Regions from separate parts of the Pseudomonas sp. SDO52101_S400 genome, predicted to be linked through region 1. Evidence: predicted binding sites of a transcription regulator. Region 1 holds the regulator's gene; each other region holds the start of a gene.
The links. Region 1 encodes sigma-54, which starts transcription at its own class of promoters, with help from an activator protein. Its sites were predicted from a motif close to ANTGGCATNNANNTTGCTNT; they were not measured.

Region 1 (4,930 bases):
CTCGGCATTCCGCACCTGTTTCAGGGCCGCGAAGACAAACTCGTCGTCCTCGACGGCCTTCTCGAGCAACTGGGCCTAAGCTATGAACAAGTCGCCTATCTCGGCGACGACCTGCCCGACCTGCCGGTGATTCGCCGGGTGGGGCTGGGGATGGCGGTGGCCAACGCTGCCTCCTTCGTGCGCGAGCATGCCCATGGCGTTACCCAGGCCCGTGGTGGCGAAGGTGCCGCCCGTGAATTCTGCGAACTGATCCTGCGCGCCCAGGGCAGCCTCGATGCCGCCAACAACGCGTACCTGTGAGTCAAACCATGTTTAGCAAAAAGTTTCGCAACATACTGCTGTTCGGTTGCATCGCGGCGATTTTCGGCGCGGTCGGCTACTGGAACATCAGCCCGGAACGCTTCCTCGACAAGCCTCCTGTTTCGGCAGAAGAGAGCCCGATCGACTGGTACGCGACCAACACCCACACCTTGCAATACCTGGAAGACGGCAAGGTGCAGTACGAAATGACCTCCGACAAGGCCGAGCACGTCAAGGCGACCGACATTACACTGGTCACCAAGCCTGACCTGAACATGTATCGCGGCACCGACTTCCCGTGGCACGTGACCAGCGAGCGCGGCGAAGTGAATTCCGGCGGCACCGAGGTCGAGCTGATCGACTCGGTTCGCGTCAAGCGCACCGACGAAAAGAACCGCGACACCCTGATCACCAGCACCCGAATGACGGTGTTCCCTCAGCAGCAATATGCGCAGACCCAGCAACCCGTTAGAATCGACGGCGCTGGCGGTGTATCGACCGGCGTGGGAATGAAAGCGTATTTGAAGGAAAGCAGGATACACCTGCTATCGAACGTAAGAGGACAGTATGAGGCTCGTTAAAACCCTCCCTATTTTGCTCAGTCTGGGCGCAGCACTGGGAAGCGTGAGCGCCTGGGCTCTGCCGAACGATCAAGAGCAGCCAATCCGCATTCAGGCCGACGATGCCCAGCTGGACGACAAGAATGGCGTTGCCACCTATAAAGGTGACGTGATCATCACTCAGGGTTCGATGATCGTCAAAGGCAACACCGTGACCATCACCCGCACCCCGACCGGCGATATCGACGTCGTGACCTCGGTGGGCAACCTTGCCTACTTCGAGCAGTTGCAGACGGCTGGCGACACCAAGCCCGTACAGGGCTGGGGCGTAACCATCCAGTACCACGCCGCGCAAAACCGCGTTGTGCTGATCGACAAGGCGAAAGTCGTCGACAAGGACAACAACACCACTCAGGGCGAGAAAATCGTCTATGACACGGTGAAGAAACTGGCCAGCGCCGGTCGCGCAACCGGCAACAAGGTCACCGAAGCGCGTCCGCGCATCGACATGGTGATCCAGCCGAAGAAGAAAACCGACGAGAAAACCCAGTAATGGCAACTCTGAAAGCTCAGCACCTGGCCAAGGCCTATAAAAGCCGCCAGGTCGTGCGCGATGTCAGCCTGTCGATCGACAGCGGTCAGATCGTAGGCCTGCTCGGTCCCAACGGCGCCGGCAAGACCACCTGCTTCTACATGATCGTCGGCCTGGTGCAGGCCGATCAGGGTCGCGTGCTGATCGACGACCTGGATGTCAGCCACCAACCGATGCACGGCCGCGCCAAGGCCGGTATCGGCTATCTGCCGCAGGAAGCCTCGATCTTCCGCAAGCTGTCGGTGGCCGACAACATCATGGCCATCCTCGAGACCCGCCAGGAGCTCGACAAGGCCGGACGTCGCAAGGAGCTGGAAAGCCTGCTGCAGGAATTCCACATCAGCCATATCCGCGACAACCTCGGCATGAGCCTGTCCGGTGGCGAGCGTCGCCGGGTGGAAATCGCCCGCGCACTGGCCACCGCGCCGAAATTCATCCTGCTCGACGAACCGTTCGCCGGTGTCGACCCGATCTCCGTGGGCGACATCAAGCAGATCATCCACCACCTCAAGGCCAAGGGCATCGGTGTACTGATCACCGACCACAACGTCCGCGAGACGCTGGATATCTGCGAAACGGCCTACATCGTCAATGACGGCCAACTGATCGCCGAAGGCGATTCCGCGACCATCCTCGCCAACGATCTGGTGAAGGAAGTGTATCTGGGTCACGAGTTCCGCCTCTAAGCGCGACAGCATTCGACCAGCCGTCCGGGTGCTGTAACGTTGAAGCGCATTTTTATACGCTTTTATTGTTACAGCGCTCTAGGCAAACACGACAGTTTCAGGCATATAATTTGCTTAAGTTTGGCGCTCCGGCGCCCTGTAGTGGATGGCGCATAGCGCCGGCGAATAAGGTGTTAAGCCCCTGCCATGAAACCATCGCTAGTCTTGAGAATGGGCCAGCAGCTGACGATGACACCGCAGCTGCAACAGGCCATCCGCCTGCTCCAATTGTCGACCCTGGATCTGCAACAGGAAATCCAGGAGGCTCTGGAATCCAATCCGATGCTCGAACGCCAGGAAGACGGCGACGACTTCGACAACTCCGATCCCATGGCCGACAACGCCGAACAGAAGCCCAACACCGAGATTCCGGAACCGTCCTATCAGGAGACCGCGCCGACGGTCGACAATCTTGAAGAAGGCGAGTGGAACGAGCGAATCCCCAACGAACTGCCCGTGGATACGGCTTGGGAAGACGTCTACCAGACCAGTGCCAGCAGCCTGCCAAGCAGCGATGACGACGAGTGGGATTTCACCACCCGAACTTCCGCTGGCGAGAGCCTGCAAAGCCACCTGCTGTGGCAACTGAACCTGGCGCCGATGTCCGACACCGATCGCCTGATCGCCGTCACCCTGATCGACTGCATCAACAATCAGGGCTACCTCGACGAAACCCTCGAAGAAATCCTCGACGCCTTCGATCCGGAACTCGACATCGAGCTGGACGAGATCGAAGCCGTCCTGCATCGCATCCAGCAATTCGAACCCGCCGGCATAGGCGCACGCAATCTGGGCGAATGCCTGCTGCTGCAATTGCGCCAGCTGTCGGCCAAGACTCCTTGGCTGGCCGAAGCCAAGCGTCTGGTTACCGATTACATCGACCTGCTCGGCAGCCGCGACTACAGCCAGCTGATGCGACGCATGAAGCTCAAGGAAGATGAACTGCGCCAGGTCATCGAACTGGTACAGAGCCTCAACCCGCGCCCCGGCTCGCAGATCGAATCCACCGAAGCCGAATACGTGGTGCCTGACGTGATCGTGCGCAAGGACAACGAGCGCTGGCTGGTCGAGCTGAACCAGGAATCGGTGCCGCGCCTGCGGGTCAACGCCCAGTACGCCGGCTTCGTGCGCCGCGCCGACACCAGCGCCGACAACACCTTCATGCGCAATCAGTTGCAGGAAGCACGCTGGTTCATCAAGAGCCTGCAGAGCCGCAACGAAACCCTGATGAAAGTGGCCACCCAGATCGTCGAGCATCAGCGCGGCTTTCTGGAGTACGGCGACGAAGCCATGAAACCGTTGGTACTGCACGACATCGCCGAAGCGGTGGGCATGCACGAGTCGACGATTTCCCGGGTAACCACACAGAAATTCATGCATACCCCCCGGGGCATCTATGAACTGAAATACTTTTTCTCCAGCCACGTCAGCACCTCCGAAGGCGGCGAATGCTCGTCCACGGCGATCCGCGCGATCATCAAGAAACTGGTTGCCGCGGAAAATCAGAAAAAGCCGTTGAGTGACAGCAAGATCGCTGGTTTACTGGAGGCACAAGGCATTCAGGTGGCTCGCCGCACCGTCGCCAAGTACCGCGAATCCCTCGGGATCGCGCCTTCGAGCGAACGCAAGCGGTTGATGTAAGCCACGTTACAGCGTTCCAGTGGCAGGCTCTTCGGCCTGCCGCTTTATGCACTGGCAACGAAGGAGAAGCTGTATGCAAGTCAACATCAGTGGACACCAACTGGAAGTTACCCAACCTCTCCGTGAATACGTTGAGCAAAAGCTCAAGAGGCTTGAGGGACATTTCGACAAGATCACCAACGTGCAAGTCACGATGTGCGTCGAAAAGCTGAAGCAGAAAATCGAAGCCACGCTGCATATTCCCGGCAACGAGGTCGTCGCAAACGCGGAACATACCGATATGTACGCAGCGATCGACGCGCTGACCGACAAGCTTGATAAACAACTCAAAAAGCATAAGGAAAAGACCCAGAGCCTGCTTCAGGGCGCTACCGGTCGATAACCCCCACCCCCATGATCCGACTTGAAAGCATCCTGACCCCCGGCCGTTCCCTCGTGAACGTGCCGGGCGGCAGCAAAAAGAAAGCCCTCGAACAAATTGCCAACCTGATCGCCCGGGAAGTACCGGATCTGGAGATGCAAGATGTCTTCGAGGCGCTGATTGCCCGTGAAAAACTCGGCTCGACCGGTTTTGGCAACGGCATCGCCATCCCCCACTGCCGCCTGAAGGGCTGCGAAGCGCCCATCAGTGCCTTGATGCATCTGGAAGCCCCAATCGATTTCGACGCCATCGATGGCGCACCGGTCGACCTGCTGTTCGTGTTGCTGGTCCCGGAAGCTGCCACCGATGCACACCTGGAACTGCTGCGCCAGATCGCCAGCATGCTCGATCGCAAGGACGTACGCGAAAAGCTGCGTCGCGCCACCACCAACGAAGCCTTGTATCAGGTTGTCCTGGACGAGCAAAACGGGCACTAAACATGCGCTTGATCATCGTCAGTGGCCGCTCCGGCTCGGGCAAAAGTACTGCCCTGGATGTCCTCGAGGACAACGGCTACTACTGCATCGACAATCTGCCGGCCGGTCTGCTGCCGGAACTGGCGGAACGCGCACTGGTTCATACGGAACTGTCTCAGCCACTGGTCGCGGTATCGATCGATGCGCGCAATCTGCCCAGTCATCTCTCGCGCTTTCCGGAGTTGCTTGAAGAGGTCCGCAGCCGGCACATCCAG
Region 2 (4,930 bases), on a different contig from region 1:
TGTTCCACACCGCGTGTTCTTCGGCGGGGTAGTCGATAAAACCTTGCGCATCGGGCTCGCGGGCCACGTATTGCGTCTGCTTCATACTGCTCTCCTGCGAGGGGAATTCGTTCTTGTTATGTCCTGCCATGGACTGAGAAATACCTCAGGGCGTGCCGTGATGCAGCAGGTTGATGCTGGCTCGAGTAGGAAAAGTCTCTTTAATTTGTAAATTTATCGTTACGCTTTGTGCGATAAGTCGTGATTACGGTGATTGGCAGGTTTGAAATGGCCGGTGTCTGTCACATAATCTTGACGACTATCTTGCGGGCGGCAGAGAAAAATCCGCCTCTTTACCTGTATCGGGCCTTTATATGCGTATCAAAGTCCACTGCCAGAACCGCATCGGCATCCTGCGCGACATCCTCAATCTGCTGGTGGAGTACGGGATCAACGTCGCTCGCGGCGAGGTCGGTGGTGAACACGGCAACGCGATCTATTTGCATTGCCCGAACCTGATCAATCTGCAGTTCCAGGCATTGCGGCCGAAGTTCGAAGCCATCGCCGGGGTGTTCGGCGTGAAGCGGGTAGGGCTGATGCCCAGTGAACGCCGACACATGGAGCTGAATGCATTGCTCGGGGCGCTGGAGTTTCCGGTGCTGTCGATCGACATGGGCGGCTCCATCGTTGCCGCCAACCGTGCGGCGGCGCAGTTGCTTGGCGTGCGGGTCGACGAAGTGCCGGGGATTCCACTGTCGCGTTACGCCGAGGATTTCGATTTGCCGGAGCTGGTGCGCGCCAACAAGTCGCGAATCAACGGCATGCGGGTCAAGGTCAAGGGCGACATCTTTCTGGCCGACATCGCCCCGTTGCAATCGGAGCACGATGACAGCGAAGCCATGGCCGGTGCGGTACTGACGCTGCACCGGGCGGATCGGGTCGGCGAACGCATCTATAACGTGCGCAAGCAAGAGTTGCGCGGCTTCGACAGCATCTTCCAAAGCTCGAAAGTGATGGCTGCAGTGGTGCGCGAAGCCCGGCGCATGGCGCCGCTGGATGCGCCCTTATTGATTGAAGGCGAAACCGGCACTGGCAAGGAATTGCTGGCGCGGGCCTGTCACCTGGCGAGCCCGCGCGGTCAGTCGCCGTTGATGGCGCTCAACTGCGCAGGGCTGCCTGAGTCGATGGCCGAGACCGAGTTGTTCGGCTACGGCCCCGGTGCCTTCGAAGGGGCGCGGGCTGAAGGCAAGCTCGGGCTGCTGGAGCTGACGGCGGGCGGCACGTTGTTCCTCGATGGTGTCGGCGAAATGAGCCCACGCTTGCAGGTGAAATTGCTGCGCTTCCTGCAGGACGGTTGCTTCCGTCGTGTGGGCAGTGATGAAGAGGTTTACCTGGATGTGCGCGTGATCTGCGCCACCCAGGTCGACCTGTCCGAGTTGTGCGCCCGTGGCGAGTTTCGCCAGGATTTGTATCACCGCCTCAACGTGCTTTCGCTGCACATCCCGCCCCTGCGTGAATGCCTCGACGGTTTGACGCCACTGGTGGAGCACTTCCTTGATCAGGCCAGTCGGCAGATCGGTTGCCCGTTGCCGAAACTGGCACCGGCGGCGATGGACCGACTCAGTCATTACCATTGGCCGGGCAACGTCAGGCAGTTGGAGAACGTACTGTTCCAGGCGGTTTCGCTGTGTGATGGCGGGACGGTCAAGGCTGAGCATATTCGTCTGCCGGACTATGGCGTGCGTCAGCCGCTTGGCGACTTCTCGCTGGAAGGAGGGCTCGACGAGATTGTCGGGCGCTTCGAGAAAGCGGTGCTGGAGCGCTTGTATTCCGAGCATCCGAGCAGTCGGCAACTGGGCAAGCGGCTCGGCGTTTCCCATACGACCATCGCCAACAAGCTGCGTGAGTACGAAGTCGGCAAAGACGCGTCCGAGTGATCACCACCAGCTTGATCGTTCCCATGCTCTGCGTGGGAACGATCAGTGATCGCTGATAGAGGTCGGGCGTTTGCCGCCAAGCGGCATGACACCGCCGGTTTTTCGACTTCGATACATTTCAAATTTCCCCTCACTATCCTCCAAGTCCTTTGTTTATCGGCTCGTTGGCCGCCAGAAAAAAGTTGGTCTGCAAATTGCTTGTGGCTCAGCAGTACAGCGGTGGGCGGCAAACGTCCGGCATGCAGAGGAAAGAGTGTGGACAAGTACCTTTATGTGGCAATGACCGGCGCCAGCCAGAACGCACTGGCGCAAAAGGCTCATGCCAACAACCTGGCGAACATCTCCACCAATGGTTTTCAGCGCGACCTGGAGCAGGCGCGTTCGATGCCGGTGTTTGGTGACAGCTTTCCGGCGCGTGCGTTTGCCATGAGCGAGCGGCCCGCCACCGACTTCACCGCCGGTTCCCTGGTGGAAACCGGTCGTGACCTCGATGTCGCCGTGACCGGCAACGGTTTCATTGCCGTGCAAAACCCTAACGGCGGTGAAAGCTACGTGCGCACCGGCAGCCTGAACATCGACGCCCTGGGCGTTTTGCGCGCCGGCAACGGCATGCCGGTCATGGGCAATGGCGGGCCGATTGCCGTGCCGCCAGAGCAGCAAGTGGAAGTCGGTGAAGACGGCACCATCAGCATCCGTGCGATGGGCGAGGGCCCGCGCGTCATGGCTGAAGTCGACCGGATCAAGCTGGTCAACCCGGACATCAAGAACATGAACAAGGGCCTGGACGGTTCGATCTACACCAAGGACGGCCAGCCTGCGCCGGCCGATGCCAACGTCAAACTGGTGTCGGGTTTCCTGGAGTCGAGCAACGTCAATGCCGTGGAAGAGATGACGTCGGTGCTGGCCCTGGCCAAGCAGTTCGAGTTGCACGTCAAGATGATGAACACCGCCAAAGACGACGACCAGGCCATGGCTCGGGTCTTGCAGATCAGCTAATTATCAGAACGTCGCGCCGTAAAACAGGCGCACGAGGAGAATCGAATGCTTCCGGCTCTATGGGTTGCCAAAACCGGTCTGTCCGCCCAGGACACCAACCTGACCACCATTTCCAACAACCTGGCGAACGTGTCGACCACGGGTTTCAAACGTGACCGCGCCGAGTTCCAGGACCTGCTGTACCAGATCAAGCGTCAGCCAGGCGCCCAGTCGACCCAGGACAGCGAACTGCCGTCGGGTCTGCAAGTGGGTACCGGTGTGCGCATCGTCGGCACCCAGAAGAACTTCACCGCCGGTAGCCTGCAAACCACCGAGCAGCCGCTGGATATGGCCATCGACGGCCGTGGTTTCTTCCAGATCCTGCAGCCGGACGGCACCACGTCCTACACCCGTGACGGTACTTTCCACCTCGACTCCAATGGCCAGATCGTCAACGCCAGTGGTTTCGCCCTGGAACCGGCGATTGTCATTCCGAACAATGCCCAGACCTTCACCGTCGGCCGTGACGGCACTGTGTCGATCACCGTCGCCGGCAACGCCGCGTCCCAAGTGATCGGCAACCTGCAAACCGCCGACTTCATCAACCCGGCCGGTCTGCAGGCCGTGGGCAACAACCTGTTCCTGGAAACCGCCGCTTCCGGTGCGCCGCAAGTCGGTACACCGGGCCTGAACGGTTTCGGCACCACCCTGCAGAACACCCTGGAAACCTCCAACGTCAGCACCGTGGAAGAGATGGTCAACATGATCACCACTCAGCGTGCTTACGAGATGAACTCCAAGGTGATCTCCACCGCCGACCAGATGCTCTCGTTCGTAACGCAGAATCTGTAATCAAGTCTATGAGGCGGCCATGAGGCCGCCTGCAACACCGTGAGGTAAGGGTCATGAAACGCTTCGTATCTGTTCTGGCATTGGGTGGGGTGGTCTCGCTCGCGGGCTGCGTCGCTCCGACGCCCAAGCCCAATGACCCTTACTACGCTCCGGTGTTGCCGCGTACGCCGTTGCCGGCGGCCGCCAACAACGGCTCGATCTATCAGGCCGGTTTCGAACAGAACCTGTACAGCGACCGCAAAGCGTTCCGGGTCGGTGACATCATCACCATCACCCTGAACGAGAAGACTCAGGCCAGCAAGAACGCCAACTCGCAGGTGGCCAAGAACAGCAAGACCGGCATCGGCCTGACTTCGTTGTTCGGCGGCAGCGGCACTACCAACAACCCGTTGGGTGGCAATGATCTGAGCCTGGACGTCGGCTACAGCGGCGACCGTGCGACCAAGGGCGACAGCAAGGCAGCGCAGGGCAACACCCTGACCGGTTCGATCACCGTGACCGTGGCCGATGTGCTGCCCAACGGCATCATCGCCGTGCGTGGCGAGAAGTGGATGACCCTCAACACCGGTGACGAGCTGGTGCGGATCGCAGGTCTGGTGCGTGCCGATGACATTGCAACCGACAACACCGTGTCGTCGACCCGTGTCGCCGATGCGCGCATCACCTACTCGGGCACCGGTTCGTTTGCCGATGCGAGTCAGCCAGGCTGGTTCGACCGTTTCTTCCTCAGCCCGCTGTTCCCTTTCTAGGTGGCTAAGTTGAATTTCAGAAGCCTCATGGTGGCCGCGTTTTTGTTGTCGGCGGCCTTCAATGCACAAGCCGAACGGTTGAAGGATATCGCCAGCATCTCTGGCGTGCGTTCCAACCAGTTGATCGGCTATGGCCTGGTGGTCGGGCTCAACGGCACCGGCGACCAGACGACGCAAACCCCGTTCACCCTGCAGACCTTCAACAACATGCTCTCGCAGTTCGGCATCAAGGTGCCGCCGGGATCGGGCAACGTGCAGTTGAAAAACGTCGCGGCGGTATCGGTGAGTGCCGATCTGCCGGCGTTCGCCAAACCGGGTCAGCAGGTCGACATCACCGTTTCGTCCATCGGTAACTCCAAGAGCCTGCGCGGCGGCACCCTGTTGCTGACCCCGCTCAAGGGTATCGACGGCAACGTCTACGCCATCGCCCAGGGCAAC
Region 3 (4,930 bases), on a different contig from region 1:
CGGTAAATTTCGGTGTAGGCCTCGAACGAGGACAAAGCCCGCAACAAGGCGCTCCACTGGTAATAGGCATGCGCGGTGCCGTCGCTGACCGCTTCGGCCTGATCGCCGGCCATTTCGTAGCGGGCATCGAGCAGGCGCAACGTGTTGTCAGCGCGTTCGATAAACGTACCCAGGCGAATGAAACGGAACGCGTCATTGCGCATGATGGTGCCGTAGGACGCGCCCCGGAACAGGTGCGAACGTTCCTTGATCCACTCGCAGAAACGGCTCATGCCGTAGCGGCTGAGGCCTTGATTGGCGATCCCGCGGATCTCCAGCCAGGTGGCGTTGATGTTCTCCCACATGTCGGCGGTGATCCGACCGCGCACCGCGTGGGCACTGGCCCGCGCCGCGCCGAGGCAGCTGTAGATACTCGCCGGGTTGGCCGCGTCGAGGGCGAAGAAATGCAGCAAGCGCTCTGCATGCAGTTCACCGTGACGCTCCAGGTAATCGTCCAGCGTGCCAGTGATCAACAGCGGCATCGCCAGTTCGTGCAGACCGTCGCCACGGCCGTCCTGCGGCATCAGCGACAGCGAATAACTGACATCGAGCATGCGTGCGAGGTTTTCCGCCCGCTCCAGGTAACGCGACATCCAGTACAGATCCGAGGCAGTTCTACTTAACATGACAGGCTTCCTTCAATCCTCGACCACCCAGGTGTCCTTCGTTCCGCCGCCCTGGGATGAATTCACCACCAGAGAGCCTTCACGCAGGGCGACACGGGTCAAACCGCCGGGCACAACCCGGGTTTCGCGGCCGGACAATACGAACGGGCGCAGGTCGATATGGCGCGGCGCAATGCCGTTTTCGACAAAGGTCGGACAGGTCGACAGCGACAGCGTCGGTTGCGCGATGTACGCGTGGGGCTTGGCCTTGATCCGCTCGCGGAATGCATCGATTTCCGCAGTCGTCGCCGCCGGCCCCACCAGCATTCCGTAACCGCCGGATCCCTGGGTTTCCTTGACCACCAGATCCGGAAGATTGGCCAGTACATGGGAAAGTTCAGACGGATTGCGGCATTGCCACGTCGGCACGTTCTTCAGGATCGGCTCTTCATCGAGGTAGAAACGGATCATCTCGGTGACGAACGGATACACCGACTTGTCGTCCGCCACTCCGGTGCCGATGGCATTGGCCAGCACCACGTTGCCGGAGCGATAGGACGACAGCAGGCCCGGCACGCCCAGCATTGAATCCGGACGGAAAGCCAATGGGTCGAGGAACGCGTCGTCGAGCCGGCGGTAGATCACGTCCACCGCTTTGGGGCCGTCGGTGGTGCGCATGAAGACCTTGTCGTCGCGCACGAACAGATCGGCGCCTTCGACCAGTTCCACGCCCATTTCCCTGGCCAAAAATGCGTGTTCGAAAAACGCGCTGTTGAACCGGCCCGGCGTCAGCACCACGACACTCGGGTCATCAATGGGGCTTGAGCTTTTCAGGGTGTCGAGCAACAGGTTCGGATAATGGTCGATCGGGGCGATGCGCTGGGCCGCGAACAGCTCGGGGAACAGGCGCATCATCATCTTGCGGTCTTCGAGCATGTAGCTCACGCCGCTGGGCGTTCGCAGGTTGTCCTCGAGCACGTAATACGTGCCGTCGCCGTCGCGCACCAGATCGACGCCGGAGATGTGCGAATAAATATCGCGGTGCAGATCCAGCCCCTGCATCGCCAACTGGTATTGCTCGTTGGCCAGCACCTGCTCGGCGGGAATGATCCCGGCCTTGATGATGCGCTGCTCGTGGTAAAGGTCGGCGAGGAACATGTTCAACGCCTTGACCCGCTGAATGCAGCCGCGCTCGACAATCCGCCACTCGCTGGCGGGAATGCTGCGCGGAATGGTGTCGAAGGGAATCAGGCGTTCTGTCCCTTGCTCGTCCCCGTAGAGCGTGAACGTGATCCCGGCACGATGGAACAGCAGATCGGCCTCGCGTCGCCGCTGGGCCAGCAGTTCGTCAGGCGTCTCGGCCAGCCAGCGGGCAAACTCCCGGTAATGCGGGCGAACCTGGCCGCCGGCATCGTACATTTCATCAAAATAGGTGCGGATCATGCCGTACTCCTTGTCACCCCGGACATACAGACCTTCGCAAGGCCCGTGCCATCGGCATAAACGCTTTGATTTCAATCGGTTGGATATTCACGTCACAAGCACCGCACCATTCCTGTGCGGTAAATGCCCCAACCTGATCGCCCCCGCCTCATTGCGACGCAGTGCAGTCGCCTATCACCAGCATAGTCAGAGTTGATTTCACTGCCCGGCGCCGCCTGCGGATAATCCGCACATCCGCTGCAAAACGTCTCTGACGAAGTGCGCAGCCCAACTGATCCGGCTTGCCCTGGCAGCCCTACCGGCCGTAACCCTGACCGGTTTCCTCTCCTTCCGGTCTTCCCTTTCAGCCACCTCTCCTGGTGGCTTTTTTTTGCGCCGGATTCTTGTTTCAGGGTTTTGCCGGGCGGTTTTCAAGGCGTACAAACGACAACGGCCGACCCGAAGGTCAGCCGTTGCTCGACGTGTTGCGAGGGTTATCAGTTCAAACGATTGCGGTTGCGCACCTCCTGCTTCACGCCCCAGCCTTCGATGATGCCGCCCAGGGGCTCGACCACCGCCGAAAAGCCCTGTTCGAAATCGCCAATGTCGTCGTAGGTTGCGTACATCACCTTGCTCAATTCCAGGGACCACGCGCCGTCGTCGCGCGCACTGACCTGGGCATTGATGGATTCACCGCGAAACTTGCCTGCCGCCCTGCGCGCCCGCTCCTCGTCCGGGAAAATGGCGTAGAACTCGATGGGATGGAATCGGGAAAAATCGAAACCGCCTTCTTTCATGCGGCGCAGAACATTGCTGCTGATGTCTTCTTGATAGGCTGTGCTCATGAATCGTCCCCCTCGCATAGATGGATAGACTTTCCGTATTCCCGCCCCGGGCCTTTGGCCTAAGTACTTCGGCAACGTGGTTGCACGCGGGAAACAAGCATGTAGCTGACAAGACCAGACCTTAGCGATCCTTTCGCTGATCTCGCTTGCAGAGTAGCCCCAAGATAGAGCCGCTGCCAAGGCCTGGTGCGTTACGGACAAGAAGATTTTCAGATGGGAGTGATGCTGCGGATTTCTATGCTGTTCTGGGTTTTCAGGCTTTTGGCGCCTGCATCGGAGGTTCGCCCTTCCAGATCGTTCAGATCCAGTGCGGCCGCGACAGGGAGGAGTCGTTCCTTAATCAAACGGGCAGCCTCATCATCGCTGGGGCATTCCGCACGCTCGAAGACTTCATCGACAATTTCACCGTGATCATCCACGAAAGTGACTTTCCACTTTTGCATTGGAGCCTCCTCGAACAAACCCGCAAATGGGCTTACATCTATCTCGACTTTTGTCAGGAATGATCGTTCAAAAGGTTTACATCCGCCGAACATGAAAAAAAAGTTATCCCATGTGAGAGCGGGCTTGCTCGCGAAAGCGGACGACCAGTCAACTCTGCGTTGAATGATAAGACGCCTTCGCGAGCAAGCCCGCTCCTACAGGGGTTTTACAGTGTTTTTAGTCGTTGCTTGGCTTGTTCACCGCTTGCAGCACGTATTGCGGCAAGGCGAAGGCGCCGATGTGGATTTCCGGGTTGTAGTAACGGGTGACGATGCCGCTGCCGATGAAGCGCTGTTGCAGAACTTCGCGGCTCAGCTTGCGGTAGGCCGGATTGGTCGAGCCCCAAGCGAAGGTCATCGAACCGCCGATGTAGGTCGGCACGGCCGCCTGATAGAAGTGCCAGTCCGGGAACAGACTGCGCAGGCGACCGGCGGTGGTCTTCACTTCGTCGATCTGCATGAACGGCGTGCCGTTCTGGGTCACGAGGATGCCGCCCTCGTTCAGGCAGCGGTGGCACGCCTGGTAGAAGTTTTCCGAGAACAGCACTTCGCCCGGACCGATCGGGTCGGTGGAGTCGGAAATGATTACGTCGAACTTTTCGGTGGTAGTGGCGACGAAACGCATGCCGTCGTCGATGACCAGGTTCAGGCGTGGATCATCGTAGGCGCCCTTGGAATGGTTCGGCAGGAATTCCTTGCACATGTCGACCACGGTGCCGTCGATTTCGACCATGGTGATGTGCTCGACGCTGGCGTGTTTGGTCACTTCGCGCAGCATGCCGCCGTCGCCGCCGCCGATGATCAGCACGCGCTTGGCGGTACCGTGGGCGAGGATCGGCACGTGGGTGAGCATTTCGTGGTAGATGAATTCATCGGCTTCAGTGGTCTGGATCACGCCGTCCAGCGCCATCACCCGGCCCATGCGCGGGTTCTGGAAAATCACCAGGTGTTGGTGTTCGGTGCGCACTTCGTGCAGCAGTTTTTCCATGCGAAAACGCTGGCCGTAGCCTTCGTAGAGGGTTTCCAGATATTCGCTGGTCTTGGTGACGGTCATGGTGAAGTGCTCCGATGAATGCGCGGGCGCCAATCGTCAGGTTCGATTGCCCGGGAAAGGCGCGCATTCTACGTTGCCGAAGATGACAGGTCGAACCTCAGTTCATCGGCCCCGCGCAATCCATGGTGCGAACAGTCAGATCCGCACATTGCCCCGTGGCCCGGCAATCGCCCAGATGATCAGGCCCAGCACCGGCAGGAAGATGATCAACAGCACCCAGAGGATTTTCATCCCGGTCTCGGCGCCGCTTTTCAGCACGTTGATGATCGCCCAGATGTCGAGGGCAAGAATGATCAGGCCGATCAGGCCGTTGAACGTGGAACCCATGGTGTCGCTCCAGAATAGTGGCATGCACTTTTAGGATAGACGGTCGCGCGCAGGGTTCCCTTTTATTGCGTTCAGACGTGAACGGCGACCTTCAAGGCTTCCAGCGACGGCGCGGCAGCGATACCGACTTCGGCGCACAGCTCCAGCACTCGCGGC

Region 2: ACW9HX_RS24450 (flagellar basal body rod protein FlgF) is a predicted target of sigma-54. The motif match lies at 2,098-2,117, and genes of this name have one in related genera.
Region 3: ACW9HX_RS22895 (circularly permuted type 2 ATP-grasp protein) is a predicted target of sigma-54. The motif match lies at 2,121-2,140, and genes of this name have one in related genera.

What each region holds. Positions count from the first base shown of each region.
Region 1 is NZ_JBSVWF010000005.1:155,664-160,593, reverse strand. Features, by position in the region: gene ACW9HX_RS03975 (KdsC family phosphatase) at 1-300, shown strand, start outside; gene lptC (LPS export ABC transporter periplasmic protein LptC) at 309-881, shown strand; gene lptA (lipopolysaccharide transport periplasmic protein LptA) at 868-1,413, shown strand; gene lptB (LPS export ABC transporter ATP-binding protein) at 1,413-2,138, shown strand; gene ACW9HX_RS03955 (RNA polymerase factor sigma-54) at 2,325-3,818, shown strand; gene hpf (ribosome hibernation-promoting factor, HPF/YfiA family) at 3,892-4,200, shown strand; gene ptsN (PTS IIA-like nitrogen regulatory protein PtsN) at 4,212-4,676, shown strand; gene rapZ (RNase adapter RapZ) at 4,679-4,930, shown strand, end outside.
Region 2 is NZ_JBSVWF010000061.1:19,258-24,187, forward strand. Features, by position in the region: gene phhA (phenylalanine 4-monooxygenase) at 1-130, opposite strand, end outside; gene ACW9HX_RS24445 (sigma-54-dependent transcriptional regulator) at 354-1,916, shown strand; gene ACW9HX_RS24450 (flagellar basal body rod protein FlgF) at 2,172-2,912, shown strand; gene flgG (flagellar basal-body rod protein FlgG) at 2,958-3,743, shown strand; gene flgH (flagellar basal body L-ring protein FlgH) at 3,797-4,492, shown strand; gene ACW9HX_RS24465 (flagellar basal body P-ring protein FlgI) at 4,520-4,930, shown strand, end outside.
Region 3 is NZ_JBSVWF010000053.1:23,063-27,992, reverse strand. Features, by position in the region: gene ACW9HX_RS22900 (alpha-E domain-containing protein) at 1-665, opposite strand, end outside; gene ACW9HX_RS22895 (circularly permuted type 2 ATP-grasp protein) at 678-2,087, opposite strand; gene ACW9HX_RS22890 (ribonuclease E inhibitor RraB) at 2,564-2,911, opposite strand; gene ACW9HX_RS22885 (hypothetical protein) at 3,121-3,354, opposite strand; gene speE (polyamine aminopropyltransferase) at 3,572-4,447, opposite strand; gene ACW9HX_RS22875 (PLDc N-terminal domain-containing protein) at 4,583-4,774, opposite strand; gene ACW9HX_RS22870 (hypothetical protein) at 4,846-4,930, opposite strand, start outside.